Regions from separate parts of the Alcaligenes parafaecalis genome, predicted to be linked through region 1. Evidence: predicted binding sites of a transcription regulator. Region 1 holds the regulator's gene; the other holds the start of a gene.
The links. The regulator sigma-54, encoded in region 1, starts transcription at its own class of promoters, with help from an activator protein. The targets are predictions, from matches to a motif close to TGGCANGNAANCTGCTTT.

Region 1 (15,340 bases):
AAGTTCAAGGCCAAGGTCACCAGGCAGACGTTACCGGTGCGCTCGCCGCTACCGAACAAGCAGCCTTCGATACGGTCTGCACCAGCCATCACGGCCAGTTCAGCAGCAGCCACGGCAGTGCCACGGTCGTTGTGCGGGTGCACGCTCAAGGTCACGTTGCTGCGCTGGTCCAGATTGTTGTGCATCCACTCGATCTGGTCGGCATACATATTGGGCGTGGTGGCCTCAATGGTCGCGGGCAAGTTCAGGATGACGCGCTCGTCGGCGGCAGGTGCCCAGGCTTTCACCACAGCGTTACACACATCCAGCGCAAATTCAGGCTCGGTGGTGCTGAACACTTCGGGCGAGTACTCGTAGCCCCATTGGGTTTGCGGGTACTTGGCCACTTCGCTTTTGATCAGGCGAGTACCGGTCAGGGCAATTTCCTTGATCTCGTCTTTGCTCAAGTTAAAGACGATCTTGCGAAAGGCCGGTGCACATGCGTTGTACAAGTGAATGATGGCGCGCTTGGCACCCGCAGCGGCTTCGGCCGTGCGCTTGATCAGGTCTTCACGCGATTGCGTCAGGACGATGATGGTGACGTCTTCAGGGATACGGTTTTCTTCAATCAGCTTGCGAACGAAATCGAAGTCGGTCTGCGATGCGGAAGGGAAACCGACCTCGATTTCCTTGAAACCGATTTTGACGAGTTGCTCGAAAAAGCGCAGTTTGCGAGCCACGTTCATGGGCTCGATCAGGGACTGGTTGCCGTCGCGCAAGTCTGTGCTCATCCAGATGGGCGCTTTGGTGATGCGCTTGGAAGGCCAGGTGCGTTCAGCGAAGTCGCGATCAAAGGCGACAAAAGGACGATACTTTTGAGAGGGGTTTTTCAGCATTGCCATGGGGATACCTGTCGGACAAAAAGTGTTGATTACTTCTTGCCGTCACCAGCGATTGCAGCATTTACGTAGGCCGGTGGCGGCACAAATGACGTAGATGTGGCTGAGTATTGGCTGCCGAACTGCCACAGGACACTAGGCCCGGCAACCGGACGCTAGTAGTAGCAGTTGGGATAGGCTGGAGGCAGGGGCCGAAGAACGGCCTTCACGCACGGAACGCGACAAGGCTGCTTCAGCGGCTGGGCTGAAACCTTGGCAGGCGTAGGAGGATTGGCGTGCGTGAGTCATGACCGTTAGTCAAACATAAAAAAAACAGGAAGGCAAGCCTTAGGTCTGTGGCTCGTGGCGTTCGTAGTCGGCTTGTAACAGGCGGCTTTGCTGCTCGGCCAGTTCCATTTTGCCAAAGCGGCCCGCACGCAATTCGCCATAGGCTCGTTGTAAATCGCCCACAGTCAACGGACTGCGCTGGTCAGGCCAGGACCATAAAATCACTTCACGGGCTGGACGACTGAGCGATCGGGCCAGTTGGGCCACGGTTGTCTCGTCGATAATGCGTTGCTGGTTGCGTCGCATGATCGCTTGTACGAAGCCATGCAAAAGATAGGCAATAATGAGGGTTATGACGCCCACTACCGTCCACCAGAAAAACGGGTTGTATTGCTTGATCAGTGCCAGGTTTTGAATGCTCAAGGCCTGCAGGCCGGAGTAATCCAGGCCACGCCCAAAGCTGATGAGACGGTTGAGCAGGTCCCACCAGATAATGGCTACCACGATAGTGACTACGGTGCAGATAATAGTGGCCGTGGCGCACAGCTTGAACAGCGTGCTGCGAAGAGCCTGACTATCGTTGGCGGTGGGTGTCTGGGCGTTGTCAGTTTTCATGGAAACGATTGTACCTATGCTTACGCGTCAGTCACTAGATTTACGCCAGCAGCAAACGCTGGTTTTGACGCCGCAATTGCAACAGTCTATTAAAGTGTTGCAGCTATCGGGGGCCGAGCTGGAGCAGGAATTGGCTCAGGCTTTGCTGGATAACCCCTTGCTGGAACGTCTGGACGTGCAGACGGATGTCGCCGCCGAGCCATTGCCCGAAGCCGCTTCGGGCGAGGCGGAATCCTCGTGGGCGAGCCTGGAGTTTCCCAAGCATCAGGGTGACTCGGACGACCCGGACTGGACCCCCGAATCAGCCATTGCCCAGGACCTGGCCGCTTATTTAAGCGAGCAGTTGGGACTGTTGCGTTTGAGCGACCGTGACCGGGCCTTGGCGCAATTATTGATCGATGAGTTGGACGATAACGGCTACCTGCCCGTGTCTTTGGATGAGGTCCTGGCCTGCCTGCCCGAGGAACTGGATGTTGATGAAAGTGATTTGCGCTGTGCGCTGGCGCAGGTGCAGTCCCTGGAGCCCGCAGGGGTGGGTGCACGGGATTTGTCTGAATGCCTGAGCTTGCAGTTGCAGCAGCAGGCGGAGCAGTTGGAGCCGTCCTTGCTGGATTGCGCCCGTTATCTGGTGCGTGAACATGTCAGCATTCTGGCCTCGCCCAGCCAGTTGCGCCAACGCAGCGCGGGCCAGTATTCGGCTGAGCTGGTGGAGCGGGCTCATCACCTGGTATTGAAGTTGGACCCGAAGCCGGGGCGCGCCTGGACGCAGAATGTCTCGGCCTATGTGGTGCCGGACGTACTGCTGACTCGTGGCAAGGATCGTTGGCAGGCTGCCCTGAATCCTTTGGCGGTACCGCGCTTGCAGTTGGTGAACCTGCACGATTATGAGATTGAAACGCACCCCGCCTTGCTGGCCGAGCGTCAAAAAGCCACGGGCTTATTGCGTAGTGTGAATAGTCGCTTCGTGACGATTTTGCGGGTGGCCCAGGCCATTGTGCAGATGCAGCAGGATTTCTTCACGCAAGGTGTGTCGGCCCTGAAACCGATGCAACTGGCCGATCTGGCTGCGGAGCTGGACCTGCATGAATCCACGATTTCTCGCGCGACACGGCAGAAATACATGCAGACGCCGCATGGCGTGATGGAGCTTAAACAGTTCTTTACCGTGGCCTTGGCTAGCTCCGATGGCAAGGCCGATATGTCCGCCGCTTCGGTGCGGGCGCAGATTACCCAGATGATTCGTGATGAGTCGCCTACCAAGCCCTTGTCGGATCAGCAGATTACCGATCTTTTGCAGGCTCAGGGCCTGACCTTGGCACGCCGCACAGTCGCTAAATACCGGGAAGCGGAAGGCTTGGCACCTGCATCACAACGCAAGATGCGGGCGGCAGCCGGGGTTTAGGAACTACATGTCATAGCAGCTCAAAGATGTTTGGTGGGCCCGGCGGCTCACCGTCTTGGCTGGCAAGAGCTTTAAAACAATAAAAAAAACAGGGCCTGCATACACGCATGAACAGGCCCTGCAAAAGCGGAGTTAGACCCTGCCAGCCAGACGGAGAACTGGATGATAGAGGTATCGCTGGTCTACTTAGAATTTCATGGTGGCCGAGGCCAGGAAGGTGCGCGGCGAGCCTTGGCCGTTGCTCAAGGGCACCACCCAGTAGGCTTTATTGCCCACGTTTTCCAGGCTGGCGCGCAAGGTCACTTCCTTACCGGCAAAGCGGGTCTTGTAGCGCATGCCCAGGTCGTACGTGGTCACGCCTGGCATGTAGTAACTATTGCTGGCGTCTGCATATTGCTTGGATTGAGTGTGCAGATTGGCATTCAGGGTCAGGCCTTGAACAAAAGGCGTATCCCACTCAATCCCGGCCTTGGCGACCCAGCGGGACAGGCCCACCGCATTGCGTCCTTCCGTATCCGGGTTGCTGGCTTTGCGAATCTTGGGGTCCAGGTAGGCGATACCGCCTGTCAGACGCCAGTTTTCAGCGATCTGCCCAAATACCTGCACTTCCACACCCCGGTTGCGCTGGCGGCCGTCATAGCTCAAATTGGGTTTGCCATTAAAGCGCTCATTGCTTTCATAGCTATTGGGTTGGGTGATATCGAACAGGGCCGCCGTCAGGGCGTAATCCCCGCTGTCGTACTTCATCCCGATTTCGTATTGACGTGTTTTTTGTGGTGCGAAGATCTGGCCTTCATTGGCGTAGTCGTCGCCCACAATCATGCCCTGGGTCAGGCCTTCGGCGTAGTTGGCGTACAGCATCCAATCGTCACGCAACTGCCAGACACCAGCAATGGTGGGTGTCAGGGCATTCTTGCTGTAGTTATCGCTCTTGCCACTTTTATCCCTGGTGCTGACCCATTGCTGGCGCAGGCCCAAAGTGAGCTGATACTTGCCGTCCGCAAAGGACAGCGTGTCGGCCAGGGCTGCACTATATAAATAGCTGACGTTAGGCGCACTTAGCCCATTCATCGGGACATAAGGGCGCGCCGGGTAGTCCGGGTCGTAGATATTGATGGTTTCGGACCAGCCCTTGATGGAGGTGTTGTCGCTACGCGAGCTCTTGCGGTTCCAGTCCACCCCGGCGCTGATGGTGTGGTGCACGGAGCCGGTATCAAAGTTGTAGAACAGACCGCTGTTGGCGGCCAGGTTATAGCCCGTATTGTTGCGCCGGGTGGCGGCCAGTTTCAGGTCACCTGCCTCGTTCAGCAAAGTGCTGCCCTTGGTGTTGTAGTTGCTCATTTCGGATTTGCTGTAACCGGCAGAGCCGTAGACAGCCAGCTTGTCGTTGGCCGCCCAGTCGGCACGTACCAGCGCCGTGGTTTCTCGCGTCAGGCCAGCGGCCCACGGTACACCCAGCAAGACGTTGCCTTTGGGCGGCGTGGGTAGCGGGTTCTTGTCCAGACCCTTGGCCAGCCGCACACCCCGGTTCAGGCCGGAAATGTACTCTTCCAGGTGGTACAGATCGGCGGACAACTTGACGGCGCCCAGGCGGTAGTCGGCCCCTAAGGAGATCAGCTTGTCGCGGTTGGTCCGATGGTCCACCACGCCCTCGCCGTCCTTGAACACGCCATTCAAGCGCAGGCCCAGCTCATTGGATTCCCCAAAGCGACGGCCCAGATCCAGATGCGTCCCGAATTGGGAGGGCTGGATGTAGGACATGGTGACGTTGGTAATGGGATTATCCGTGGCGCGTTTGGACACCAGATTGATGGAGCCGCCTACATCGTTGCTGGCATTCATGCCATTCAACACAGCCGATGGGCCTTTGAGAATTTCTAAACGCTCTGCGATGGCCATCACTCGGCGGCCACTGGTCAAACCTTGCAAACCATTTAGAGACACGTCACCGGCACGGAAGCCCCGTATGTACATGGTGTCTTTGCCGCCTGTTCCACCCGCACCCGGCGTTTGTACAGAAGGGTCGTTCTTGCTGATCAGAATGCGCAGTTCCTGACCTTGCAAATCTTCGATGTAATCGCTGGTGTAGTTGATGGTGCTGAACGGAGTGTTCATGACATCCCGGTTGCCCAGCAAACCCAGATTCCCGCCGGTGGCGACATGATTGCCCTCGTACGCAGGCGGTAAATCAATGTATTCGCTGGCTTTGACTTCAATGGTGGGCAAAGACGTAACTGGGGGAGCATCGGAAGATTGTGCCCAACTGCTGCCTGCACTGAGCAGGCTCAGGCCAACAAGATAAGAAATGCGCATGAGTCTGTAAGTTAAATAGCAATAAAAATGATTCTCATTAATGTTTCATTTGTAGCATTTGCTTGTAGGTGGTTCAAGCAGTTAGGCGCATTTGTGATATAAAAACGACCCTAAAAAACTTAGGGGTATAAGGAGGCGATTCGTGCTATTTTTCCCCGAAATCGGACAGAAACCGGGGTTTCAGGGGGATTTTTAAGCGAAATCGGGGCGCGTTTTGCAAATCGGTGGGAGCCAGTCCCATGGGGTGGTTTTGGCAAAACAGGCGATGTTTGCTTTGCAAGGGGAGGCAAAGGAGCGGTGACGGCTCCCGGCACGTAAGGGAGTGGCTCAAGAAATTGTTTTATTCGTAGCCTGAACAGGCTTGAGATGTGTTGCGATACCTGGAGACTGTGACTGTGACTGTGACTGTGACTGCTGGGGCGGGAGGTAGGCAGCTACAGAAGTCCCCGTCCGCAATTGCCCACCTTTACCTATCGCGCCTAGCTAAATAACCAGGGTTCCTGTTCCCGGCGTTGAAGCTCGTAAGCCTGGATCTGCTCCATTTTCTGTTCTGTCACGCTGATATCGTCCAGCGCCAGCAACAGGCGGTGGCGACGCTCCGGCTCCACCTGGAAACGGATGTGCTGGTCGGGGCCGATCAACATGCAGGCTTCCAGATCCACCGTCCATTCATCCCACGGGTTTTGGGCGGCAGCAATGAATAAATTATCAATCTGCTCTGCGTTGAGCTGTATGGGCAACATGCCGTTTTTAAAGCAGTTATTGCGGAAGATGTCGGCAAATGAAGGTGCGATCAGCACAGAAATACCTAGATCGTTCAGTGCCCAAACGGCGTGTTCACGACTGGAACCGCAGCCAAAGTTCTCTCGACCCAACAGAATACGTGCTCCTTGTGCGGTCGGCTGATGCAGGCAAAAGCTCGTGATCGGCTCACGTTCCTCCAGCGGCTTTCCAGGGTAGCCAATATCCGCGTAACGCCAGTTATCGAAGGCATATTGCCCAAAGCCGGTACGTGACAGCGAGGTCATGTATTGCTTGGGCAAGATTGCGTCGGTATCCACATTGGCGCGGTCCAGTGCAATCAGGCGCGAACGTACGGAAGTAAAAGGTGTATTCATGCGGCGTCCCAGTTACGGATATCGACAAGATGACCTGCAATTGCAGCGGCGGCAGCCATGGCCGGGCTCATCAAATGGGTGCGTCCCAAAGCGCCCTGCCGACCTTCAAAGTTACGGTTGGAGGTAGAGGCGCAGCGTTCACCCGGATTCAAGCGATCCTCGTTCATGCCCAGACACATGGAGCAGCCTGGTTCGCGCCATTCAAAACCGGCTTGCATGAAGATCTGGTCCAGCCCTTCCTGTTCGGCCTGACGCCTTACCAGACCGGAGCCTGGAACGACCAGCGCTTGCAGCACAGTGCTGGCTACATGCTTGCCTTTAATCATGGCGGCAGCGCTTCGCAAGTCTTCAATACGGGCATTGGTACAGGAGCCAATAAACACCCGGTCGATAGGAATGCCTGCCAGTGGCTGGCCCGCCTGCAGGTCCATATAGCTCAGTGCGCGCTGGGCGTCCGCCTGTTTGCCTGTAGCAGCCGCGAGGGGATCAGGGACAAGCTGGTCGATGGCAGCCGCCATATCGGGCGATGTTCCCCAAGTTACGGTGGGAGCCACTTGGGCAGCATCGATCAGCAAGTGTTGATCGTAGTGGCAGCCTTCGTCGCTGACTAGCGTGCGCCAGTAGCGTTCTGCCTTGTCCCATTCCGCGCCCTTGGGAGCTAGGGGGCGACCTCGCACATAGTCCAGCGTCTTGTCGTCCACGGCGACCAGGCCGATACGTGCCCCGGCCTCGATCGCCATATTGCACAAGGTCATGCGCCCTTCCATGGACAAAGCGCGAATGGCGGAGCCTGTGAATTCGATGGCGCAGTCGCGTCCGCCATCAGCACCCATGCGGGCAATGATTTGCAAAATCAGATCTTTGGCTGTGCTGGTGGCGGGCAACTCGCCCTGCACATCGACCTGCAGCGTGCGCATGCGCTTTGCGGCCAGGCATTGGGTCGCCATGACGTGTTCGACCTCGGAGGTGCCGATACCAAAAGCCAAGGCAGCAAAGGCACCGTGCGTGCTGGTGTGTGAATCCCCCGCGACGATGCTGGAGCCGGGCAGCGTCATGCCCTGTTCGGGTCCGATCACGTGGATGATGCCCTGGCGCTCGTCATCCAGTCCAAAGTAGCGCAGCCCAAACTCCCGGCTATTGATCTCCATTTGATCAATCTGTGCCTGAGCCAAAGGGTCTTCCAGACGCTGATTGCGGCGGCGAGTGGGCACATTGTGGTCCACCGTGGTCAGGGCGGTGCTGGGACGACGCACCACACGCCCGGCTAGACGCAGGCTCTCGAAAGCTTGCGGACTGGTGACTTCGTACAACAACTGACGGTCTATGTAGATCAGATCATGCTCGTCGTCTACCGCTGCTACACGGTGTGCATCCCAGAGCTTTTGAAAAAGAGTACGGGCTTGGCTCATGGCTGGCACACCTTCAGGGCGTAAGCGGGTCCGGCTTTGTGCAGGCGACTTTGAATAGGCTCTTGAGTCAGAGCGGCAATTTCTTCGGCCAAGGGTTGCAGCGCTTCCAGATCCAGGCCGGTTTCGATACCGCTGATCTGGAACATATGGGCCATGTCTTCCAGGCTGGCATTGCCGCTGGCACCGGGGGCGTAAGGGCAGCCACCCAGACCGGCCAAAGCGGCATCGAAACGACGTCCACCTTCGCGATAGGCAGCCCAGGCATTAGCCAGTGCCAGCCCCCGGGTGTCGTGGAAATGGCCGGTGACACCCTGCTCGCCATACAGGCTGAGTGCGGCTTGGGTCAGGCGTTCCACATCGGCGGGTGAGCCCATGCCGGTGGTGTCGCACAGACTGATGGAACTGGCACCCATGCGTTGGACTTCCTGCATCAGCTCAATGACATGGGAGGGGGCAACGGCACCGGTAAAGGGACAGCCAAAGGCAGTAGAGAGGGACACGTTCACCGGGGTGTTGCCCGCTGCGGCTATCACCTGTTCAAGCTGGATCAAGGATTGAGCAATCGTCATGCGCAGATTGGCCTGGTTATGGGCTTCAGACGCGGAAAACACAAAGTTCAGCTCGTCCATTCTGGCAGCCAGGGCGCGCTGTGCTCCCCGCAGATTGGGTACGAGAGCGGTATAGCAAACCTGCGAATCGCGTGTGGTCAGGCTGGCCAGTTCATCGGCATCTGCCAGGGATGGGATGGCTTTGGGCGAAGTAAAGGACGTCAGCTCAATTTTGCGTACACCGCATTGGGGCAGTGCTTGTGCAATGCGCAGCTTGTCAGCGGTAGGCACCCAGCGAGGCACGATTTGCAGGCCGTCACGCAAGGTGACGTCGGTGATCAGTACGGTACTCATTCCACGATTCCTTGTTCACGCAGGGCTTGGCGGCGCTCCGGGCTCATGCCCAGTTCCTGCAGGATGCTGTCGGTGTGTTCGCCCAATTCCGGCCCCAACCATTGAGTCGCCCCGGGACTACGGCTTAGCTTGGGCACAATGCCGGGAATGGTCAGTTCCTGGCCGTCTTCCAGTGTGTGTTTTTCCAGCATGCCGCGCGCCTGATAATGCGGGTCATCAAGAATGTCGGCTGCTGTGTAGATGCTGCCGCTGGGGACCTCGGCCTGTTCCAGTGCATGGAGCACGTCGTCCAGGCTACGTGCGCCGGTCCAATCGCCAATCGTCTGGTCCAGCATGGCACTGTGCTCGACGCGCCCGGCGTTGTCGGACAAGCGCGGGTCGCTGGCCAGATCGGGGCGGCCCATCGCCTGCATCAGACGTATGAAAATGGCGTCGCTATTGGCGGCAATCACCACCCATTTGCCGTCGCCGGTGGGATAGGTGTTGGAGGGGGCGATACCGGGCAGGCTGGCCCCGGTGCGTTCGCGCTGATGGCCGTTCAGTTGATAGTCGGGAATCAGGCTTTCCATGATGGCAAAGACAGATTCGTACAAAGCCACATCAATCATCTGGCCCTGTCCGCCTTCCTGACGCAGATGGTGCATGGCCAGCAGCGCGCCTATGGTGCCGTACAGTGAAGCCAGCGTATCGCCCAGACTGACGCCTGCGCGTACAGGTGGGCGATCCGGGTAGCCGGTGCCATAACGCAGTCCACCCATACATTCCGCGATGGCTGCAAAACCGGGGCGGCGATGGTAGGGACCGTCCTGCCCGTAGCCGGAGACGCGCACCATGATCAGGCGCGGGTTCAGGGCGTGCAGCGTTTCCCAGCCCAGGCCCCAGCGTTCCAGCACACCGGGCCGGAAGTTTTCAATGACGATATCGCTTTGCAAGGCCAGCTCACGGGCAATTTCCTGACCTTCAGGCTGACGCAGATCCAGTGCAATCGAACGCTTGTTGCGGCTTTGTACACGCCACCACAGGGACGTGTCCTTGTGCAGTTGACGCCAGCGGCGCAAGGGGTCGCCCTTGCCTGGCGGTTCGATCTTGATGACGTCAGCCCCGAATTGGGCCAGCAGGCTACCGGCGTAGGGGCCAGCAATTAATGAACCGAGCTCCAGGACTTTGATGCCTTTCAGGGGCGGTTCGGTAAATGTGTTCTTATCCATTTCTGTTTCCTCCAGCTATTGATTCTGGTATAGAAAAAGAAAGTGGAAAAGCAATCAAATATTATGCTGCCATCGTGAAAAACGTGGATGGAAAATAGAAAAAACCCGCATAAAGCGGGTTTTATTTTTTAAAGCGTTCTAGGTAACCAAAGAATGATTTCCGGGAAGATCGTCAAAATGACAATTGCCAGAATTTCCAGTGCTACAAAGGGCAGCGCACCGCGTGTAATCTGCTGTAGTGATATCTGTGGAGCAATTCCCTTGATCACATACAGGTTTAATCCTACCGGTGGTGTAATCACGGCCATTTCGCAGGCAATAATCATCACAATGCCGAACCATAATGGGTCGTAACCCAGGGCCACAATAACCGGCAGCAAAACAGGTGTGGTAATCAGGATAAGCGAAACAATATCCAGAAACATGCCGATCAAAATAAGAAACAGCAGAACGAATATCAGGATTACCCACGAGGGTTGCGATGACGCCGTAATGAGCGTCACCAGTTTTTGCGGAATCATCAGACGAGTCATGATGTAGCCGAACAGCAGCGCGGCGGCCAGAATCAGCAAAATCATGCCACTGGTGACCGCGGTGGAGCGCAAAATCTGCAAGGCCGTGCGCCAGTTCATCTCGCCGTAGGCCATAGCAATCAGAAATGCGCCTGCGGCACCGATACCGGCTGCTTCCGTTGGTGTGGCAATACCCAGATAAATCGTGCCCAATACCAGCAAGATAAGCAGTGCAGCGGCCCAAATGTCTTTCAGGGCACCCAGCTTTTGGGACCAGGTCACGGTTTCGGCGTTGCGGGGGGCGGCTTCAGGCTTGAATACGGCCACCAGTACGACATAGATCACCATCATGACAGTGACCATCAAGGCGGGCAGCAAGGCACCAATGAACAGCTTGCCAATCGATTGGTCTGCCATTTCGCCATACAGTACGAAGCCGATGCTGGGAGGGATCAACAATGCCAGAGCCCCGGCGGCTGCAATCGTCCCACCAGACAGGCTGGGCGAGTAACCGCGTTTGAGCATTTCAGGAATGGCAAAGCGGCCAATCGTGGCTGCACCGGCCACACTGACCCCGCTCATGGCACCAAACACGGCCGAGCTGCCTACACTGGCAACGGCCAGGCCACCGGGCATGCGGTTCAACCAGAGGTAAAAGAGCTGATAGAGCTTGCCGCCAATGCTGGTGCGCGCGATCACTTCACCCATCAGGATAAAGAGCGGGATGGCGATCAAAGAATAGCTGGCCATGCCGCGATGCAGCGTGGCGGGAATCACATCCAGGCCACCCAGACCGGACTTCATGAGAATGCCGGAAATACTGGCGACGCCCAGAGCGGCGAAGATGGGGGTACCGATAACCATCAGGATGGCAAAGCAAGCCATCATCAGGCTGAAAATGAGCATGGAATCCATGTCAGAACTCCTTGATGCTGTCGTTGGATTCCACGCTGTTCGGAATGAACAGTTGGCGCAGGGTAGCCAGGCCCAGCAAGGTGCCGCCCAGCGGGATCATGCCGTAGGCCATCCACAGGGGGAAACGCAGCATGGAGGCTGATCGGTAGTTACGGGCAATGGCCGTCTCCACCACTGAAATACCGGCCCACAAGAGCACCAGGCAGAAAAACAGGATGCATAGCTGCGAGATGCAGGTGGCCAGACGTTGGCCGCGTGGCGAGAACTTCATATGGAAGGCTTCGACACTGACGTGGCGGTTTTCCAGATGGACCCAGCCAATGGACAGCCAGGAGCAAACCAGCAGCAAGTACACACATACTTCAGTGATGTAGATGCTGGGGCTGTTGAATACATAGCGGGCGATAACGCCGTAGGTGCAGGCAATCATCAGGGCGGCCAGTGCAACTTCGGCCACCAGAATGGCAACACGGTTACTGCCGCGCGCAAATGCGCCCAGAAAATGAATAAGTGGATTCATGGTGTCTCCACACGAGGGATGCGTGCCGGGTGTTACTCCGGCACGCAGTCACGCGTGATCAGGGCTGGCGGGTTTTTTCGATCAGTTCCAGATAGGCGGGACCGTTATCAACCTGCTTGCTCCATTCATCAATGGCTGGACGGGTCAGCTTGCGCATCTCTTCCAGTTGGGCAGGTTCAACACGGTTGATGGCCACACCGGCTTGCTCGTAGCGTTGCAGAGCCTGATCTACAAACGCGCTGACACGTTCAAATTGCTCTTCGTCGCGCTGCTGGGCGGCCTTGCTGATGATCTCTTGCAGATCAGGTGGCAGGGATTCCCATTTTTTACGGTTGATGGTCAGCACGGAAACGTCGATGCCAAAGTTGGCGATGGACAGATACTTGGCCACTTCGTACAGATTGCGTCCAATGCCGGTCAGCAGTGGGCGTGGGGTGGCGTCGATCACACCGCGGTCAAAAGCCAGGTACAGCTCGGAAGACGGCATGCCGGTAGGCGAGCCACCCAGCAGTTGCAGGGCGCGTGCGTCCATGGAGCTGGTCGAGGCCCAGACTTTGCCCTTCACATCTGCTGCCGAGTTGATCGGAGCTTTGCGGCTGTAGAACTCATACGGGTCCCATGGAGCCAGACCCAGCACCACGGCGTCGTGCGTGTCGCGCAGTTCTTGCTCGGCACCCAGCTTGAACAGGCCCTGGTCCAGTGCACGCTTCAGGTGAGCGGTGCTGTCAAACAGGAATGGCAGGGTAAAGATGTTCAGCGCAGGCACCGTACCGCTGGGGTAGGTGCTGGTCATGTTGACGATATCCACGTCACCACGCGACAGGGCCGGCAGTTCCTCGTAACCGTCAAACAGTTGGCCGGAGTGGAATACGTTGATCTTGATGCGGCCCTGGCTTTCTTTCTCTACGGTCTGGACGAAGTTCTCGATGGGCTTCCAGGCGTATTCGTAAGCCGGTGGCAAGTAGGTTGAAAAAGTCAGCTCAACTTCTTGGGCGTGGGCGGGCGAAATGCCTAGCGCCAGGGTGCAGGCGGTCAGCGCCGCTGTCAGGGCTTTTTTCATGAAGGTCTCCTGTGGTTTCTTTTTTTGTGTAGCGTTAAAGCGTGTGTAAGTGGGTGATCAAATCGGCCGAGGGTAGGACTTCGGCGTATTTGCTGGCCATATCGACCAGATTGCTGTGGTGTTGGGCTGCCGAGCGGTCTGCGACTGCATCTTCAGCCACGAACGGGGCAAATCCCGACTGCAAGCTGTCCACTACGCTGGCACGGACGCAACCGCTGGTGGTGGCACCGGCCACAATCAGCATGTCGCAGCCCTGGTGGGCCAGCAAAGCGGGTAAAGGCGTGCCGTAAAAGGCGGAGGCCTGGGTCTTGTACAGGATGATGTCTTGTTCGGGGTCGTAGTCCAGCCGTGGATCCAGTTCACAGGCGGAAGAACCACGCAGCAGGCAGCGCAAGGACGAGGCCTTGGTCAACCACAGATTGGCATCGGCCAGATGCGGCTCATAGCTGATGATGGTGAAAATAACGCGGCCCTTGCCACGGATGGCGCGGATCAAGGCATTGGTTTGCTCGATCTGGCTGTCGCAGTTGGAAGCCAGCGGCGTCAAACCGGGTTCGGTGAAACCACGTTGGAAGTCGATCACGACCAAAGTCGGCTGTTGCCCCATGGGCAGGGTGCCGTCAAACCCCCCCTTCAGATTGTCGCTGTCGCGCATCTTGTCTCCCTCATCTATTTTTCCTGACTTAAATAATCAGGTTCCGTATTATTTGCGTAGTCTGTCATCGCTAATCGTGTGAGTACAGCGTCAAATTGCGATGGTGCTATCGCGATTGATGATGGCAAGATGCTTGTCGACCCGGCTTTCATAGGATGGAATACTGGCTTATGAACATTGATCCCAAGTCCCTTCGGCTTTTTTTGTTGGTTATTGAACGCGGCACTATCTCGGGTGCTGCCGAGCAATTTCATATCGCCCCGGCTGCGGTCAGCAAACGGCTGAGTGATCTGGAAGAGCAGTTGGGCACGGCCTTGATCGAGCGCAGCAATAAAGGGGTGCTCCCGACCGCGGCCGGCAAGTCGCTGGCGGCCATGTCGCAGCGTTTGCTGGATGATATGGACGCCATGGGGGCGTCGATGCGGGATTTTGCCGGTGGTGCGACCGGGCATGTGCGTATTGCCGCCAACTTGTCATCCATTACGCAGTTTCTGCCCCAGGCCCTGAGCTCCTTCATGGAGCGTCATCCCAAAGTGCAGGTGTCCTTGGAAGAGCGCATCAGCTCCGGTGTGGCCCAGGCGGTGGCTGATAACAACGCCGATCTGGGTGTTCTGATACGGGGCGTGGGTAGTGTGGAGGTGGAGTATTACGATTACAGGCAGGATCAATTGGTCTTGCTGGTCCCGGCGAACCATCCTTTGGCGGGACGTAGTGAACTGCCCTTTGCCGATACGCTGGATTTTGACTATGTGGGGATGCACACGGGCAGCCACCCTAATCTTTTGCTGATACGTGCCGCCAGCGAGTTGGAGCGCCCGTGGCGTTGTCGCGTGCAGGTCACCAGCTACGATGCGCAGTGCCGCATGATCGAAGCGGGTTTGGGTATAGGCGTGTTGCCGCGTTCCGTGGCCGAGTCTTATGTGCAAAGCCTGGGATTGGCCTTATGTGTGATCAAGGAACCCTGGACCTGTAGACGGGTGGCACTGTGTGTACGTAGCCGCCACAGCTTGTCGCCCGCGGCCCGTTTGCTGATGGATCATCTTTTGCAGAATTAAGATGTGGTGTGTTGCCGACGAGCTTGTGAGCCAGTTTGCGCATGGCTGGATTCGGCTTCATAGAGGTGCAGTGGTAAGGGTGTGTTCTTAATGCGAATGACTATTGATCTTTTCAAGTTTCTTGATAATAATGGTTCTCATGTTTATTTGCATATGTAATGCCATCACCGAACGGCAAGTACAAGAAGCAGTACGCGGCGGCGCTGCCAGTCTGGCAGATCTTCAAGGCCAGCTAGGTGTTGCTTCTTGCTGTGGATGCTGCGCGGAAACGGCTCAGGACTACTTGCCCGGCGGGCGCTATGCCAATCAAGCCATGATTGCCAGCGTTAGCGCAGCCCGGGTGGATCATGCTGCCAACGACAGCCTGATCCCTGTTCCCGAGTTCGGCCGCCTGGTCTGCCGCGCCTGATTGCGCATTGTTCTCAGCTTTCATCATTCCCGCTATTGCTAGTGGGAATGATTGTTGTTAGTCGTGTTACTAACCCAAAAGCGCAACGCTTTCTGGGTGTTT
Region 2 (15,340 bases), on a different contig from region 1:
TAGAGTTGCCACTCTAGGCTTGGCTGTAAGATTCTCCCCTTTATCATGCAGAGCTGGTGTTTTTAAGTGACGTACGCGACATGGATGACAGAGCAAATGCCTTGTTGAAGGTGCTGATCGAACGCTACATTGCCGACGGTCAGCCGGTAGGGTCCCGCACCTTATCAACCATTTTTGATTTTTCTCCGGCCACGATACGTAATGTGATGGCGGAGCTGGAAGGCCTGGGCCTGATTCATAGCCCCCACACCTCGGCGGGGCGCATTCCCACGCCTAAAGGCTACCGCCTGTTTGTGGATCGCCTCCTGGCGGCAGAGCGTTTCGAGCGGCCCGATGCCCGCAATCTAAGCCAGTATTTGCCTTTTGATGAGCCTAACCGCGCCGTCAGTTCCGCCGCTTCGCTGCTGTCGAATCTGTCGCAGTTTGCCGGTGTGGTGCTGGCGCCAAAAAAGGCGCAGACCTTCAGGCAGATTGAATTTATTCGCCTGTCCGACAAGCGAGTGTTGCTGATTATCGTCACCCCGGATGGCGATGTGCAGAACCGCATTCTGTTTGTGCCCCGCGATTATCTGGAACAGGAACTGGTCGAGGCCAGCAACTTTTTCAATCAGCACTTCTCGGGCATGTCCTTTGAGTCCGTCAAGCTGGCCTTGTCGCAAGAGCTCAGTTCTTTGCAGGTGGATATTTCACGTTTGATGCAACAAGCGGTGGATGTGGGTAGCCACCAGCCTGATAGTGAAGAGGCGGTTGTCATCGCGGGCGAGAGCAAATTGCTGAATGTCACGGAAATGGTGGCGGATATGGATCGCCTGCGGCGCTTGTTCTCTCTATTCGAGAAAAAAACCGATCTGCTGCACTTGCTGGATGTCTCCAGTCAGGCCGATGGCGTACAAATTTACATTGGTGGGGATTCCCAGCTTTTGCCGGTGGATGATGTGTCTGTGATCACCGCGCCTTACGGTGTGGACGGCAAGGTTGTGGGCACGCTGGGCGTGATTGGGCCATCGCGTATGGCGTATGATCGTGTGATTCCTATCGTGGACATTACAGCGCGGCTATTGTCCAATGCCTTGAGCCATCACTCTGCCAGTTAAACGATGGGCCTTCAGTCTGTTCTTGGGCTGAAGGCAATCTGGCTGTCTAACGCACTAATCATCATGCCCAAGTTGTTTGCTTCTCCTTATTTGCCCGAAGCGCAGGACGCCGATATGTTCAATGAGCAGGCTCCGGTACGCGAGGCCGGGCCTGTCGGCATTTTGCTGGTTAATCTGGGTACGCCGGATCAGCCTGATGCAGCGTCGATTCGGCGCTATCTGGGCGAATTCCTGTCTGACCCCCGAGTGATCGAGATCCCTCAGCCTGTCTGGCAGATTATTTTGCGTCTGTTCATCTTGCCGCGTCGTCCCAGCAAGCTGGCACCGCGCTACAAGGACATCTGGTTGCAAAATGGCGCGCCCTTGCTGGTGTACAGCCAGGCGCAGGCAGATGGCTTGCAGGAGCTGTTGCAGGGACAAGGTCACGACGTGAAAGTAGAGCTGGGCATGCGTTACGGCAACCCGTCTATTGCCAGTGGCCTGGACAAGTTGAAAGCGGCTGGTTGTGAGCGCATTTTGACCTTGCCGCTGTACCCTCAGTATGCGGCCAGCACCACGGCCACCGCGGTGGATTGCGTGGCGGCCCATCTGGGCAAGCAGCGCAATCAGCCCGAGCTGCGTTTCATCAAGCGCTATCACACCCACCCGGATTACATCGGCCCCTTGGCGGCGCAGATTCGTCGCTATTGGGATGAACATGGCAAACCAGAGCGTTTGTTATTGAGCTTTCACGGTTTGCCACGCCGCTGCGTGGAACTGGGTGACCCCTATTACCGCGATTGCCGTGAAACGGCGGATGCCTTGCGTGCGGCGCTGGATGAGCCTGCCGTCGAAGTGCATATGGCCTTTCAAAGTCGTTTTGGTGCGCAGCGCTGGCTGGAACCCTACACCGAACCCACTTTGCGCGAATGGGGCAAGCAGGGGGTGGGACGTGTGGATGCTGTCTGCCCTGGCTTTCTGGCCGATTGTCTGGAAACGCTGGAAGAAATTCAGGTGGAGTGCCGTGACGCTTTCCTGGAAGAGGGCGGTCGCGAGTTCCATTACATCCCTTGCCTGAATGACGATCCGCAATGGATTGAGGGCCTGGGGCGGCTGGCTGTGCAACATTTGGGCGGCTGGTTACCCAGCCGTCTGGTGCCTACCCGATAGCCGCAGCCGGTTTTTGAAGGGCCAGGCCAGCAAAAATACAAAGGCAGGTCTTGAACTGGGGGCAGATGCCCCCATTTTCATGCGATCAACGAATTCTGTAGTGGAGATACATCGAATGGCTACACATGCCGATCCCAATAAGCCTCTGGACGGGGAAGTGACGGAAAACACGCCTGAACAGGCACAACAGGGTACTGTCGGGCAAGACCAGCCAGAGATTCTGGGCCAGCAGCCCGAAGAAAACTCGGCTGATCTGGCTACTGAATTGGCCCAGGCCCAGGAAAAAGTGTCGCAGTACTACGACCAGTTGCTGCGCGCCAAAGCCGAAGTGGAAAACATCCGCCGTCGTGCGGATGATGATGTCTCTAAAGCCCGCAAGTTTGGCACCGAGTCCTTTGCTGAAAGCCTGATCCCCGTGCGTGACAGTCTGGAAGCCGCACTGGCCCAGACCGAGCAGAGCACGGAAACCTGGAAGGAAGGGGTGGAAACCACCTTGCGCCAGTTGAACAAGGCTTTCGAGCGCAACAACCTGAAAGAAGTGGCACCGCAAGCGGGCGACAAGTTCGATCCGCACCTGCACCAAGCCATTTCGGCTGTGCCTTCTGAATTTGAAGAAGGCGCGGTAGCCCAATTGCTGCAAAAGGGCTACACCATTTCGGATCGCGTGTTGCGTCCCGCTTTGGTCATGGTGTCGGCGCCTAAATAAACGAGCCCGTCAGGCTGTGCTGGCAGGCCGCCCGGAATTGACAGGCTTTTACGTGTAATTCCCGGGATTGTTGCTGGCACCGTTAAAAAAAATGATGGTCGCTCTTGAAATGCTCGGAGTATTCCCCATATGCATTTCATCAAACAATTTGCTTTCGCAATCAATCTTTTAGTCAGGTAAAAAATCATGGGCAAAATCATTGGTATTGACCTTGGAACCACCAATAGCTGTGTATCGGTGTTGGACGGTGACCAGGTTCGTATTATCGAAAATGCCGAAGGCGGTCGCACGACCCCTTCCATCGTGGCTTACATGCAGGACGGTGAAATCCTGGTTGGCGCACCCGCCAAGCGCCAGGCTGTTACCAACCCTACGAACACCATCTTCGCTGTCAAGCGTTTGATTGGCCGTAAGTTCACGGAAAAAGCCGTACAAACAGACATCGACCACGTGCCTTACACCATTGTTGCCGCCGACAACGGCGACGCATGGGTGGAAGCTCAAGGCAAGAAGATGGCTCCTCAGCAAGTGTCTGCCGATATCTTGCGCAAAATGAAGAAAACTGCCGAAGACTACCTGGGCGAAGAAGTAACCGAGGCCGTGATTACCGTGCCTGCTTACTTTAACGACAGCCAGCGTCAGGCAACCAAGGATGCAGGCCGCATTGCCGGTCTGGAAGTCAAGCGCATCATCAACGAGCCAACCGCTGCGGCTTTGGCTTTCGGTCTGGACAAGGCTGAAAAGGGTGATCGCAAGATTGCTGTGTATGACTTGGGCGGCGGTACGTTCGACGTTTCCATCATCGAAATCGCTGATATCGATGGCGAGAAACAGTTTGAAGTGCTCTCGACCAACGGCGACACCTTCTTGGGTGGCGAAGACTTTGACAAGCGCATCATCGACTACATCATTGCCGAGTTCAAGAAAGAAAGCGGCGTGGATCTGTCCAAAGATGTGCTGGCCTTGCAGCGTCTGAAAGAATCCGCTGAAAAAGCCAAGATCGAACTGTCCTCGACGCAGCAGACCGAAATCAACCTGCCTTACATCACGGCAGACGCTTCCGGTCCCAAGCACTTGAACCTGAAGATCACCCGCTCCAAGCTGGAAGCGCTGGTTGAAGACCTGATCGAACGCACGATCGAGCCTTGCCGCGTTGCTATCAAGGACGCTGGTGTGAAGGTTTCAGAAATCGACGACGTGATCCTGGTCGGCGGCATGAGCCGTATGCCCAAGGTGCAAGAGCGCGTTAAAGAGTTCTTTGGCCGTGAACCACGTAAAGACATCAACCCTGACGAAGCCGTGGCCGCTGGTGCAGCCATTCAAGGTTCCGTCTTGTCGGGCGACCGTACTGACGTCTTGCTGCTGGACGTGACTCCTCTGTCCCTGGGTATCGAAACCCTGGGTGGCGTCATGACCAAGATGATCCAGAAGAACACCACGATTCCTACGCGTCATTCGCAAGTGTTCTCCACGGCTGACGATAACCAGCCTGCTGTGACCATCAAGGTATTCCAGGGCGAGCGCGAAATCGCTGCCGGTAACAAGGCTTTGGGCGAGTTCAATCTGGAAGGTATTCCACCAGCAGCACGTGGCCTGCCACAGATTGAAGTGACCTTCGACATCGACGCCAACGGTATCTTGCACGTGTCCGCCAAAGACAAGGGCACAGGCAAAGAGAACAAGATCACCATCAAGGCAAACTCTGGTTTGTCCGACGAGGAGATCGAGCGCATGGTGAAAGATGCCGAAGTGAACGCGGCTGAAGACCACCGTATCGCTGAACTGGCGGTTGCTCGCAACCAGGCTGAAGCCTTGATCCACTCCACTCGCAAGTCCATGACGGACTATGGCGACAAGCTGGAAGCGGAAGAGAAAGAAGCCATAGAAAAGGCAATCGCTGACCTGGAGGAAACTCTGAAAGAAGGCGATAAGGAAGCCATCGACGCCAAGGTGGAAGCACTGGGTGTAGCCTCGCAGAAACTGGGCGAGAAGATGTACGCCGACATGCAGGCTCAAGCCGCAGCACAAGAAGGTGCTGAAGGTACGGCCCAGCAGCCCGCCGACGAGAACGTGGTCGACGCTGACTTTAAAGAAGTCAAACGCGATCAGTAATTGCGAGCCTGAGTAAGGTTCCCTGGCCCGATCTTTGGCGGCATACGCTGGAGATCGGGCATTATTATTCAATCAGCGGCGTTTAGACGTCGTTAATCAAACATGGCAAAACGCGATTTATACGAAATTCTCGGTGTGGCCAAAAATGCGACGCAGGATGAACTCCGCAAGGCGTATCGCAAGCTGGCCATGAAGTTCCACCCTGACCGTAATCCGGATAGCAAGGACGCCGAGGAAAAGTTCAAGGAAGCCAAGGAAGCGTACGAGATCCTGTCCGACGAACAGAAACGCGAAGCCTATGACCGCTATGGTCATGCCGGAGTCGATCCCAACGCTGGCATGGGCGGTATGGGTGGCGGCATGGGCGGGGCCGGATTTGCAGACGCCTTTGGTGATATTTTTGGCGAAATTTTCGGTGGTGGCGGCGGACGTCGCGGCGGTGGCCCTCAGGTATACCGCGGTGCAGATTTGCGCTACTCGCTGGACATCAGCCTGGAGCAGGCAGCGGCCGGTTTTGATACTGAAATTCGCGTACCAAGCTGGGAAAACTGCGAAACCTGCTCGGGTTCGGGTGCCAAACCCGGTACCTCTGCACAGACTTGTCGTACCTGCCAAGGCAGTGGCGCTGTCCGTATGCAGCAGGGCATTTTCAGCATGCAGCAAACCTGCCCGACCTGTCACGGTAGCGGCAAGGAAATTGCGGACCCCTGCGTGGCGTGTCACGGTGAGGGCAAGGTCAAAAAGACCAAGACTTTGCAGGTCAAGATTCCAGCCGGTATTGATGATGGCATGCGCATCCGCTCCAGCGGTAATGGCGAGCCTGGCGTCAACGGCGGTCCTGCCGGTGACTTGTATGTGGAAATCCGCATCAAACCGCACGGTATTTTCCAGCGTGACGGCGAGGATCTGCACTGCGAGCTGACTATCCCATTCACCACGGCAGCGCTGGGTGGAACGGTGGAAGTACCTACCCTGACAGGGCGTGGCGAAATCACCATTCCTGAAGGCACCCAAGTGGGCAAGACGTTCCGCTTGCGCGGCAAGGGTATCAAGGGCCTGCGCTCCAGCTACCCCGGTGACTTGTATTGCCACATTCAAATCGAGACCCCTGTGCGTCTGAACGACGAGCAAAAGAAATTGCTGCGTCAGTTTGAACAGGCCTTGAGCGATGGTGGCGTCAAGCACTCACCCAAAAGCGAATCCTGGACAGACAAGGTGAAGGGTTTCTTCTCCTGAATCCTGCAAGGGAAAGCGAAATAAAAAACCCGGTACGAAAGTACCGGGCTTTTTTATGCCTGCCTGAGCAAGCCTTGTACTTCACCTATCAGTGTTGAGCTTCCAGTGCAGCAGGGGTCGTCGATGCAGGAGTGGGAGCTTGTTCGCTTGCCTCGGCTTCAGGAGCCGCTGCACCTTGCTTCTGACGCTCGTGGTCAGCGGCAATCGCCACGACCATGTCCTTGGGCTTCAGGTATTTACGAAGAACAGCATTGACCTGTTCCGCATTGAGCTTTTGCAGATCCTGGTCCATTTTCTCCGACCATTCAAAGCTGCGGCCCAGATCCAGATAGTTCAGCCACGCGCTGCTGACCACCGTGTCCTGGCTACGCGACAAGCGGCGGTAGTTCAGCAAGGCATTCACGCCTTCCTTGACCTCTTGTTCACTAAAGCCATCTTTCAGTGTTTGAGTCAGTACTTCATCAATGGTTTTGCTCAGCTTTTCGCTATTGCTGGGAGCGTGGATGGCATATACCGTCCACGAACCATTCGGCTCATAGCTGGACGCATCCACTTGGCTACGTACGTTGTAGGACAAGCCATCTTCCACACGTACGCGGTTCCACAGGCGCGAGGTCTCAGACAGCCCCAGCAAGTAGTTGGCCAGATAGACTGCCGGGAAGTCGGCATCGCTGTCTTGCAGCTTCAGGCCCAGATCGGCCAGATAGAAGGCGTTTGCCTTGTCCGGGGTGTTGATGTCAAACACCTTGGGAGCAACGGTTTGCAAAGGATCATCCGGACGCTGGTAGGTCGGGGCTTTGCGCCAGCCTTTCAAACCATCAGCCAAAGCCTTGCGAACCTCTTCCTTGTCAAAGTCACCTACGGCGCTAAAGGCGACATCGCCCGTACCGTAGAATTTTTGATGGAAGTCCCGCACCTGCTTGATCGTAACGGCTTGCACCCGTTCTATGCCCTCTTCAAAGCTGGGCGTGTAGCGGATATCGTCTTTGGGCCATGGGTTGGTATAGCGTTCGATCGTCTGGCTTGCCAAGGCAGCAGGCTCAGTACTGGCCGATTTCAGATCGGTGACCACGGCTTGCTGATATTTCTTTAGCTCGTCCTCGGGGAAGTTTGCGTTGCGCAGCACGTCCAGCGCCAGAGCAATGGCTTTGGGCAGGTTCTCACGGTTGGAGGACAGCGTCAGGTACAAGCGACCATTGGAACCGCTGGTGCTGAACTGAGTTTGCATAGCGGTGAACTGATCGGAAATCTGTTCGCGGTTCAGTGTCTTGGTGCCTGTTGTCAGCAGGCTGGCAACGGCAGCGGCGGCAGCCGTCTGGTTCTTGAGCTGATCGGGCGAACCAAATTTGAAGGACAAGCGTGCTTCTACACGGTCAGCGCGAGTGCCTTTAGGCAGTAGTGCCATCTTCACTTCGCCCAGATCCTTGCCCAAAGATAAAGGCTGCAGATCGGTGCGGGCCATGATGTTGGCGGGGCTGGGGTCAAAGGCCTCTACCGTTTTGCCGCTGTCCTTGCCGGTGTAGTCTTGCACCAGTTTGGCAACATCGACGACGTTGGCTTCAGGTGCACGCACAGGTTTTTCTGTGGGGATGTACAAGCCGTTGCTGCGGTTGCTGGCTACCAGCCAGGTTTCTAGCGCTTTTTGAACTTGTGGTAGCTTGGCGGTTTCTACCCGATCACGCTGCAGGAAGAACAAGCGCCAATCGCCACTGGCAGCGGCTTCAGAAAGAGCACTGGCCAGCCCGGCCGGATTGGCATAAGTCTGGGTCCAGCCCGTCATCCACTGGCTGCGGATACGTTCCAGATCGGCATCTTTCAGGGGGGACTTGGCCAAGCCTTCCAGCGTGTCATTCATGGCCTTCAAGGCTTTTTGCTGATCCATGTCTTGTTTCAGCTCGGCACCAAACAGGGCGTAGCCGGGGTCGTGGCTTTCCGAATCGAAGCTGAACACGCTGGTGGCCAAATTCTTGTTGACCAGATTCTTGTACAACTGCCCGCTGGGGGTATCACCCAGGGCGCTGATCCCCAGGCTCAGGTCCATATACTCTGGGCTGGCGGCGCTGGGCAGGTGGTACAGCGACATGATCAGCGGCGTGCCGCCGTGACGACGCAAGGTAACGGTACGTGTGCCATCTTGTACTGGTTCAACCGTGTATTCAGGACGCAGGGTACGGGTCGGTTTGGGAATAGAACCAAAAGCCTTGGCAATGTTTGCCAGAGTCTGCTCAGTATCGAACTGCCCGGTCACAAAGAGCACCGCGTTATCAGGTTGGTAGTAGTCGTGGTAGAACTTGCGAAGCTGCTCGATATCCACATTCTCTACGTCCGAGCGGGCACCAATGGTGGTTTTGCCATAGCTATGCCACTGGTAGGCTGCGGCCGTCAGCTTTTGCATCAGAACACGGAAAGGGCTGTTTTCACCGCTTTCCATTTCATTACGCACCACCGGCATTTCTGCCACCAGATCCTGCTTGTCGATCAGGGCGTTGACCATCACGTCGGCCTGCCAGTCCAGATACCACTTCAGGGTTTCGGGATCTGCTGCAAAGCTGGCAAAGTAATTGGTACGGTCACTAGAAGTGGTGCCGTTGGCTTCCAGGCCGCGCTTGGAAAATTCTCCCAGTGCATTGCGCAAGGTGGGCGTGCCGCGAAACAGCATGTGTTCCAGCAGGTGAGCCATGCCGGTTTGCCCGTAATTTTCATGTCGGGAACCGACCAGATACGTCATGTTGACGGTGGTGGTGGGTTTGGAATCGTCGGGGGCCAGAACAAGGCGCAGGCCATTGTCCAGCGTGTATTGAGTGACGCCTTCGACAGAGGGGCCTTGGGCCAGACCAGCGGGCAGAGCATAGGCTGCCAGCGAGCTGGACAGCAGCGCGGCCCCTGCCAGATGGCGCAAGCGCAGGGCGGCAATCAGTACCGAGAGTTTCATGAATACATCCTTACGGTTTTAGCGATGAAAAAGCCAGCCAGGCCGACCAGTGTCTTTTGTAGCATGGGGCCGTTTAGCTGGGTAGGCAGCGCTCCCTGCAATTAGCGGGGCTTAACAAAAAAAAGCCCACCAGGGGCACTGGTGGGCAAAACAGCAAGAAAACGACGCCGCTTTTAATTGGCTTTGCGTTTCAATCCGTCCAAGGCCTCGTTACGCAGATGGTTCAGACTCTTGAGCAGAAAGTCATGCAAAGCCGTTAACTGACTGGTGCTGTAGTGTGCCGTGGCATTCATGATCTGATGCGCGGGCTGGTCCATAGAGGCAATCAAGCGTTTGCAGCGTTCGTGATGGGGATACAGGCTGGTCATGCGCCCATCGCGCGGATGCGGCTTGCGCAGCAAGTAGCCCGCATTTTCCAGACGCGTCACCAAGGCTTGGGTACCACTGGGGCTAAGGTTCAATAATTGGGCCAGCTTGCCGGGGGACAGAGGTTTGAGCTCCAGCACAAATTCCAGTGCCTTGTACTCATTCAGACTCAGACCCGCTGCCTGCGCCAACTGGTGCTTGTTCGCTTCCAGGTACACATCAAACTGGCGCAGCATCATGCGCACAATATCGTTTTGCATATGCCCTGACAAAACTTCGTCCCTTGCTTCTGGCTCGGTCCATTCAGTTGTCAGGGGCTGTTTATTGGGCATACGCAAATGTCCTTAGCGCGGTGGACCGCCTAGTAAACCGTTGACCAGGCCAGTTACCGGTTGCAGTACGCCAGTGTTGCCAGAGCCTGCTGTGGGTACGGCACCAGTAAGCCCGGCTATTAACTGATTGACCGGTGCCAGTAAGCCATTGTTCGCTGCTGAGTCAGTGGACATGTTGCCATTCAGTCCATTAACCAGATTCGTTACAGGAGCGAGTAAGCTGGTAGATGACTCATTGCCGGTTAGCAGGCTGCTGCCTGGAGAACCTTGCAATAGTTGCAACTGGCCGTTGTTCTGGAAGAGGATATCGGTCGCATTTGCAAGCCCACCCGTTGCGTAATCCAGGGCGGATGTCAATGGGGAGCGGTTGTTCGGGTCATCATAGAGCACGCCTCCAACGCTGCGTACTGTATTACCTATGCCTCTGACCAGAGTTCCAGAGACTTCGTTCAGGTCTAGTGGCAGATCAGGCTGTTCGATAAGTCGTCCTAGTACATCGATAGAATCGCCTGCGTACAGGGAAACCTCTTTCCCCGTTGATGAAGTGACATAGCTAATATCAATGGCATCCCTGATGCGGGCTTCGTAGTTCTTGAGCTGCTCTAATGTATCTACTAGCTCAGGCTGATCGAGTTGGAGGTACGAAGGTCGCTGGGGAAAGACATGATTTATAGTTCTATCAAGGTTTTGCAGTGTCGCCCCTGGAGGGGGGGTGAAGTAAGTGGTACTTAGTGAATCCGACTGGGCCGTCGCTGAAAATAGACTGGCTGTCAGGCTGAGCAAAACGATCCTGCTGGATGTAAAACGTGTCTTTGTCGTCATGACTTACTCCATCTAAAGATCAGGATTGCTCAGACAGGTCGGGGTGAGATGCGAGAGGTCCTGGGATTGAGGGATGGGGCGGGGTACGCCCCATCCTCTCGCTTATCGAGGGCTGCCCAGCAAGCCACCGAGGATGCCGGTAACTGGAGCCAGCAAGCCGCCGTTGGCACCTGCGACGGCGCCACCGCCTGCGGCCGCGCCGCCAGAGGCGCTCACGTCTACCGAGACCGTTGCTCCGCCGCCCACGCCGCCGACTAAACCACCTACCAGGCCAGTGACAGGAGCCAGCAATCCGCCGTTAGCTGCGTCGCCACCACCCAGACCACCGGTCAAGCCACCGAGCAGGTTGGTAACTGGAGCCAACAAACCGCCGTTAGCTGCATCGCCACCACCCAGTCCGCCGGTCAAGCCGCCAACCAGGTTAGTAACAGGAGCCAGCAAACCGCCATTGGCACCTTCGCCACCACCCAAACCACCCGTCAAACCACCGAGTAGACCTGTTACGGGAGCCAGCAAGCCGCCGTTAGCCGCATCGCCACCACCCAGTCCGCCAGTCAAGCCACCGACCAGATTGGTGACAGGGGCCAGCAAACCACCGTTGGCACCTTCGCCACCGCCCAAGCCACCTGTCAAACCACCGAGCAGGCCTGTGACAGGAGCCAGCAAGCCACCGTTGGCAGCATCACCACCACCCAAGCCGCCTGTCAGGCCGCCGAGCAAACCGGTGACAGGGGAGAGCAAGCCGCCTTCGCCATTGCCCGTCAGTCCGCCAGTCAAGGAAGCGACGGCTTGTGTAGCGTGGTTCAGGGTGTTGCCCAGCGGGTTCGTATTGCTATCGGTTTGATGAACCAGGCCACCGACCGAGGCAACGGCCTGACCCAAATGTCCGACTACACCGCCCAGACCCAGAGGGGCTGCGCCATCCACTTGAGTACCCACATTGGCCAGGGCGCTGCCTACTCCGCCCAGCAAGGCATTGATTGGCTGCCCAACGCCCAGGCCGTCACCCACTTGTTGAGTGACATGAGTGACCGTGGCACCTACAGGAGCGACTACGGTATCCAGGGTTTCGCCGACATTGCCCAGGATTGGGTTCAAGCCAATCGGCAAGATGTTATCGACGGTTTGCCCCACGTTGGCCAAGGAGGGCTCAAGAATAGCGGGGGCGTCCGTGCCGTTCAGCAAACCACCCAGACCCAGTTGGCCGGTGATGGGGTATAACAAGCTGCCTTCGCCCAGCAGGGAGTCGGTCAGAGCGGCAACGCCGCCAGTTGCGTGGCCCAGCACGGCTGTCAATGGTTTGGGGTTGTTAGCGTCAGCATGCAGCAAGCCGCCTGCACTACCCACTGCATTGCCCAAACCACTCAAAAGACCGCCTACACCTTGACCCAGATTCAGAGGTAGGCCGCTATTGCCCAGTTGTTCGCCCAGATTGGCAACTACGCCACCAGTCTGACCGAGCAGGCTGTTTACGGGTTGGCCCAAGCCAGTAGCGCCACCAATTTGTTGAGTCAGGCCTGTGGCTGTGTCCAGAACAGGAGCGACTACGGTATCCAGTGTCTTGCCCAGCTTGCCGCCGGTGTCTTGCAGACCGATTGGCAACATGTTATCGACAGCTTCGCCTACGTTATTCAGAGTGGTTTCCAGTGCGCCGGGAGTGCGAGTAGGAGGGTTCCCGCCGTTGTCACCGCCGCCGTTGTCGCCACCGCCATTATCGCCACCGCCGTTGTCACCACCGCCGTTGTCACCGCCGCCGTTGTCGCCACCGCCGTTGTCACCACCGCCGTTGTCGCCGCCACCGGTGCCACCACCGTTATCTCCACCACCTGTACCACCGCCGGTGCCAGGGTCTGGATTGGTTGGGACGGAGTTGTCGGAACCTCCCGAGGAGCCGCCGCCAGTGGTGCTACCGCAGGCGGTCAAGGCCAAAGTGCTGACCATCAGGGTGGCCAGGAGAGTCAGGCGCAGGCCTGGTTTCTTGCTGTCTGTATTTTTATGCATTGCTTGCTCCAATAAATGATCGGGGTACTTGCTTGCTTCCTGAATCTAGTGAAGCAATTCGCGTGCCAATTTATGGGGTTCCCTGCAAGCCGCATTCCGCTTGGGAATGGCAGAAAGTACAAGAAAAAAAGAGGGCTATTTGTTACGGGTTTTGGGGCTCGGGCGGAACGTGTTACGTAACAAAAAAAGAACCGCTGACAAGCAGCGGTTCGGAGTGGGTAGAGCAGCGGGATCAGGATGCTCGTGGCACCAGTGCCTTGGCATCCAGCCAGTCTTTGGTGTTTTGCCTGAAGGTGCTCATGCTGTCGACCAGAAAGTCATACATGGCAATGAGTTGTGCCGGGTTTTGGTTCGCCGCTGTGTTGATCGCCTGATTGATCGCCCGTTCTTTAAGGGCCAGAACTTCGCGGCATTTGTCCTGCACGGGGTGCAGAGCAATCACCCGTTTGTCCAAGGGGTGACGACCGCGCGTGATGTAGCCCCGGTGTTCCAGGCGGTTGATCAGGGCGCTGACACCACTGGCACTCAGATCCATCAGGTGGGCGAGCTGTCCGGTAGGCAGGGCATCGAACTCCATGATGTATTCCAGTGCCTTGAAGTCATTCAAGGGCATGCTGGCTTGTTCGGCCAGACTGGCTTTCAGGGCCTCCGCGTAGATGGTGAACTGACGACCCAGCATTTTGCCCAGATCCATCAGCATTTTTTCTGACAGCACACTGTGCTCATCGTTATGGGAGGACCAGTTGGAGCGGCTCCCGGCGCTTTGCGCGCCAGGATGAAAGCTCACTGGCAAACTGACCGGGTTCATGACTTTATTCATCATTTCCGGCCACCTCCCAACAGACCACCGACCAGGCCACCAACCAGGCCGGTAACCGGTGTCAACAAGCCACCACTTGCCTGGCCTTCGGCGGCTGCGCCACCGCCAATCGAAACACTGCCTGTGACCCCGCCCAGAATGCCGGTAACAGGAGCCAGCAAGCCGCCGTTAGCTGCATCACCACCGCCCAGGCCTCCGGTCAAACCGCCAACCAGGTTAGTGACGGGAGCCAACAAGCCGCCGTTAGCTGCATCACCACCACCCAGGCCACCGGTCAAACCGCCAACCAAGTTAGTGACGGGAGCCAGCAAGCCGCCGTTAGCTGCATCACCACCACCCAGTCCGCCGGTCAAACCACCCACCAGGTTAGTGACAGGAGCCAGCAAGCCACCGTTAGCTGCGTCGCCACCGCCCAGGCCTCCGGTCAATCCGCCAACCAGGTTAGTGACAGGAGCCAGCAAGCCACCGTTAGCTGCATCACCACCACCCAGGCCACCGGTCAAACCACCGACCAGATTGGTGACTGGAGCCAGCAGACCGCCGGTTGCGCCGTCACCACCACCCAGGCCGCCCAATAATCCAGTGACTGGAGCGAGCAAGCCGCCACCTTCGCCACCCGTAATCCCGCCCAATCCGCCTGTCAGTGAAGCGACGGCTTGTGTAGCGTGATTCAGTGTGTTGCCCAGCGGGTTTGTATTGCTATCGGTTTGGTGAACCAGACCGCCGACCGAGGCAACGGCCTGACCCAAGTTTCCGATCACACCGCCCAGACCCAGAGGGGCCGCGCTATCCAGTTGAGTGCCCACATTACCCAGGGCGCTGCCCACACCGCCCAGCAAGGCGTTGATGGGCGGGCCAACACCCAAACCATCGCCCACTTGCTGCGTCACATTGGTGACGGTGGCAACGACAGGTGCCACGGTATTGTCCAGAGCGCCACCGACATCACCCAGAATCGGGTTCAGGCCCAGAGGCAGAATGTTGTCTACGGTTTGTCCGACATTGCCCAGCGCAGGTTTCAGAACAGGCTCACCGCCGTCAGCCAGCAAGATTCCACCCAGGCCCAGTTGCGCCGTCAGCGGATGCAGCAGGCTGCCTTCACCCAGCAAGGAGCCTGTCAGCACTTCTACGCCTTTCGTGGCGTGGTACAGGGTATTGCCAAGTGGGTTGGTGTTCTTGGGATCGTTGACCAGCAAGCCACCCGCCGAACCGACGGCTTGGCCCAAATGGGAGAGCAGGCCGCCTGCTCCTTTACCCAGATTCAACGGCAGGCCAGTCTTGTCCAACTGATCTCCCAGATTGGTCACGACGCCACCGACTTGATTTGTCAGACCATTAATCGGTTGACCCAAACCGGTAAGCCCGCCCACGGTGCGTGTTGTGTCCGTAACGATATTGGTGACGGGTTTGAGCGCACCGTCCAGAGTTTGACCCAGTTGAGTGCCGGTTTTGCCCAGGTTAAGTGGGACTACATTGTCGACAGCCTTGCCCAGATTACCCAGGGCATTTTCGGTGATGCCGTTGCCGCCACCGTTGTTCCCGCCATTGTTCCCACCGTTATTACCCCCATTATTTCCGCCGTTATTGCCACCGTCGCCGGGGTTAGGCAGATTGGGATCAACAACCGGCGGACGTACGGCGACTTCCATGCCGTCGCGTACTCCACCGCGCGAGGAGCAACCTGCCAGGACGGCGGCGCTGATGACCAATGTGGCCACAACAGTACGTTGCAATGTGCGTTGTACCGAGGCTTTTCTTGCTGAATTCCTT

Region 2: the regulator sigma-54 is predicted to act here: its motif matches at 12,801-12,818, upstream of OSH09_RS16810 (collagen-like triple helix repeat-containing protein).

The regions. Positions count from the first base shown of each region.
Region 1 is NZ_JAPKNA010000005.1:94,130-109,469, reverse strand. Features, by position in the region: gene leuA (2-isopropylmalate synthase) at 1-875, opposite strand, end outside; gene OSH09_RS15380 (hypothetical protein) at 1,014-1,166, opposite strand; gene OSH09_RS15375 (hypothetical protein) at 1,206-1,760, opposite strand; gene rpoN (RNA polymerase factor sigma-54) at 1,777-3,162, shown strand; gene OSH09_RS15365 (TonB-dependent receptor) at 3,349-5,475, opposite strand; gene leuD (3-isopropylmalate dehydratase small subunit) at 5,955-6,593, opposite strand; gene leuC (3-isopropylmalate dehydratase large subunit) at 6,590-8,002, opposite strand; gene OSH09_RS15350 (hydroxymethylglutaryl-CoA lyase) at 7,999-8,904, opposite strand; gene OSH09_RS15345 (CaiB/BaiF CoA transferase family protein) at 8,901-10,112, opposite strand; gene OSH09_RS15340 (TRAP transporter large permease) at 10,241-11,539, opposite strand; gene OSH09_RS15335 (TRAP transporter small permease) at 11,541-12,059, opposite strand; gene OSH09_RS15330 (TRAP transporter substrate-binding protein) at 12,118-13,119, opposite strand; gene OSH09_RS15325 (isochorismatase family protein) at 13,154-13,774, opposite strand; gene OSH09_RS15320 (LysR substrate-binding domain-containing protein) at 13,945-14,829, shown strand; gene OSH09_RS15315 ((2Fe-2S)-binding protein) at 14,969-15,238, shown strand.
Region 2 is NZ_JAPKNA010000006.1:114,469-129,808, reverse strand. Features, by position in the region: gene hrcA (heat-inducible transcriptional repressor HrcA) at 81-1,094, shown strand; gene hemH (ferrochelatase) at 1,158-2,243, shown strand; gene grpE (nucleotide exchange factor GrpE) at 2,359-2,949, shown strand; gene dnaK (molecular chaperone DnaK) at 3,136-5,061, shown strand; gene dnaJ (molecular chaperone DnaJ) at 5,164-6,297, shown strand; gene OSH09_RS16825 (M16 family metallopeptidase) at 6,386-9,229, opposite strand; gene OSH09_RS16820 (MarR family winged helix-turn-helix transcriptional regulator) at 9,403-9,927, opposite strand; gene OSH09_RS16815 (hypothetical protein) at 9,940-10,749, opposite strand; gene OSH09_RS16810 (collagen-like triple helix repeat-containing protein) at 10,852-12,750, opposite strand; gene OSH09_RS16805 (MarR family winged helix-turn-helix transcriptional regulator) at 12,983-13,573, opposite strand; gene OSH09_RS16800 (collagen-like triple helix repeat-containing protein) at 13,570-15,340, opposite strand, start outside.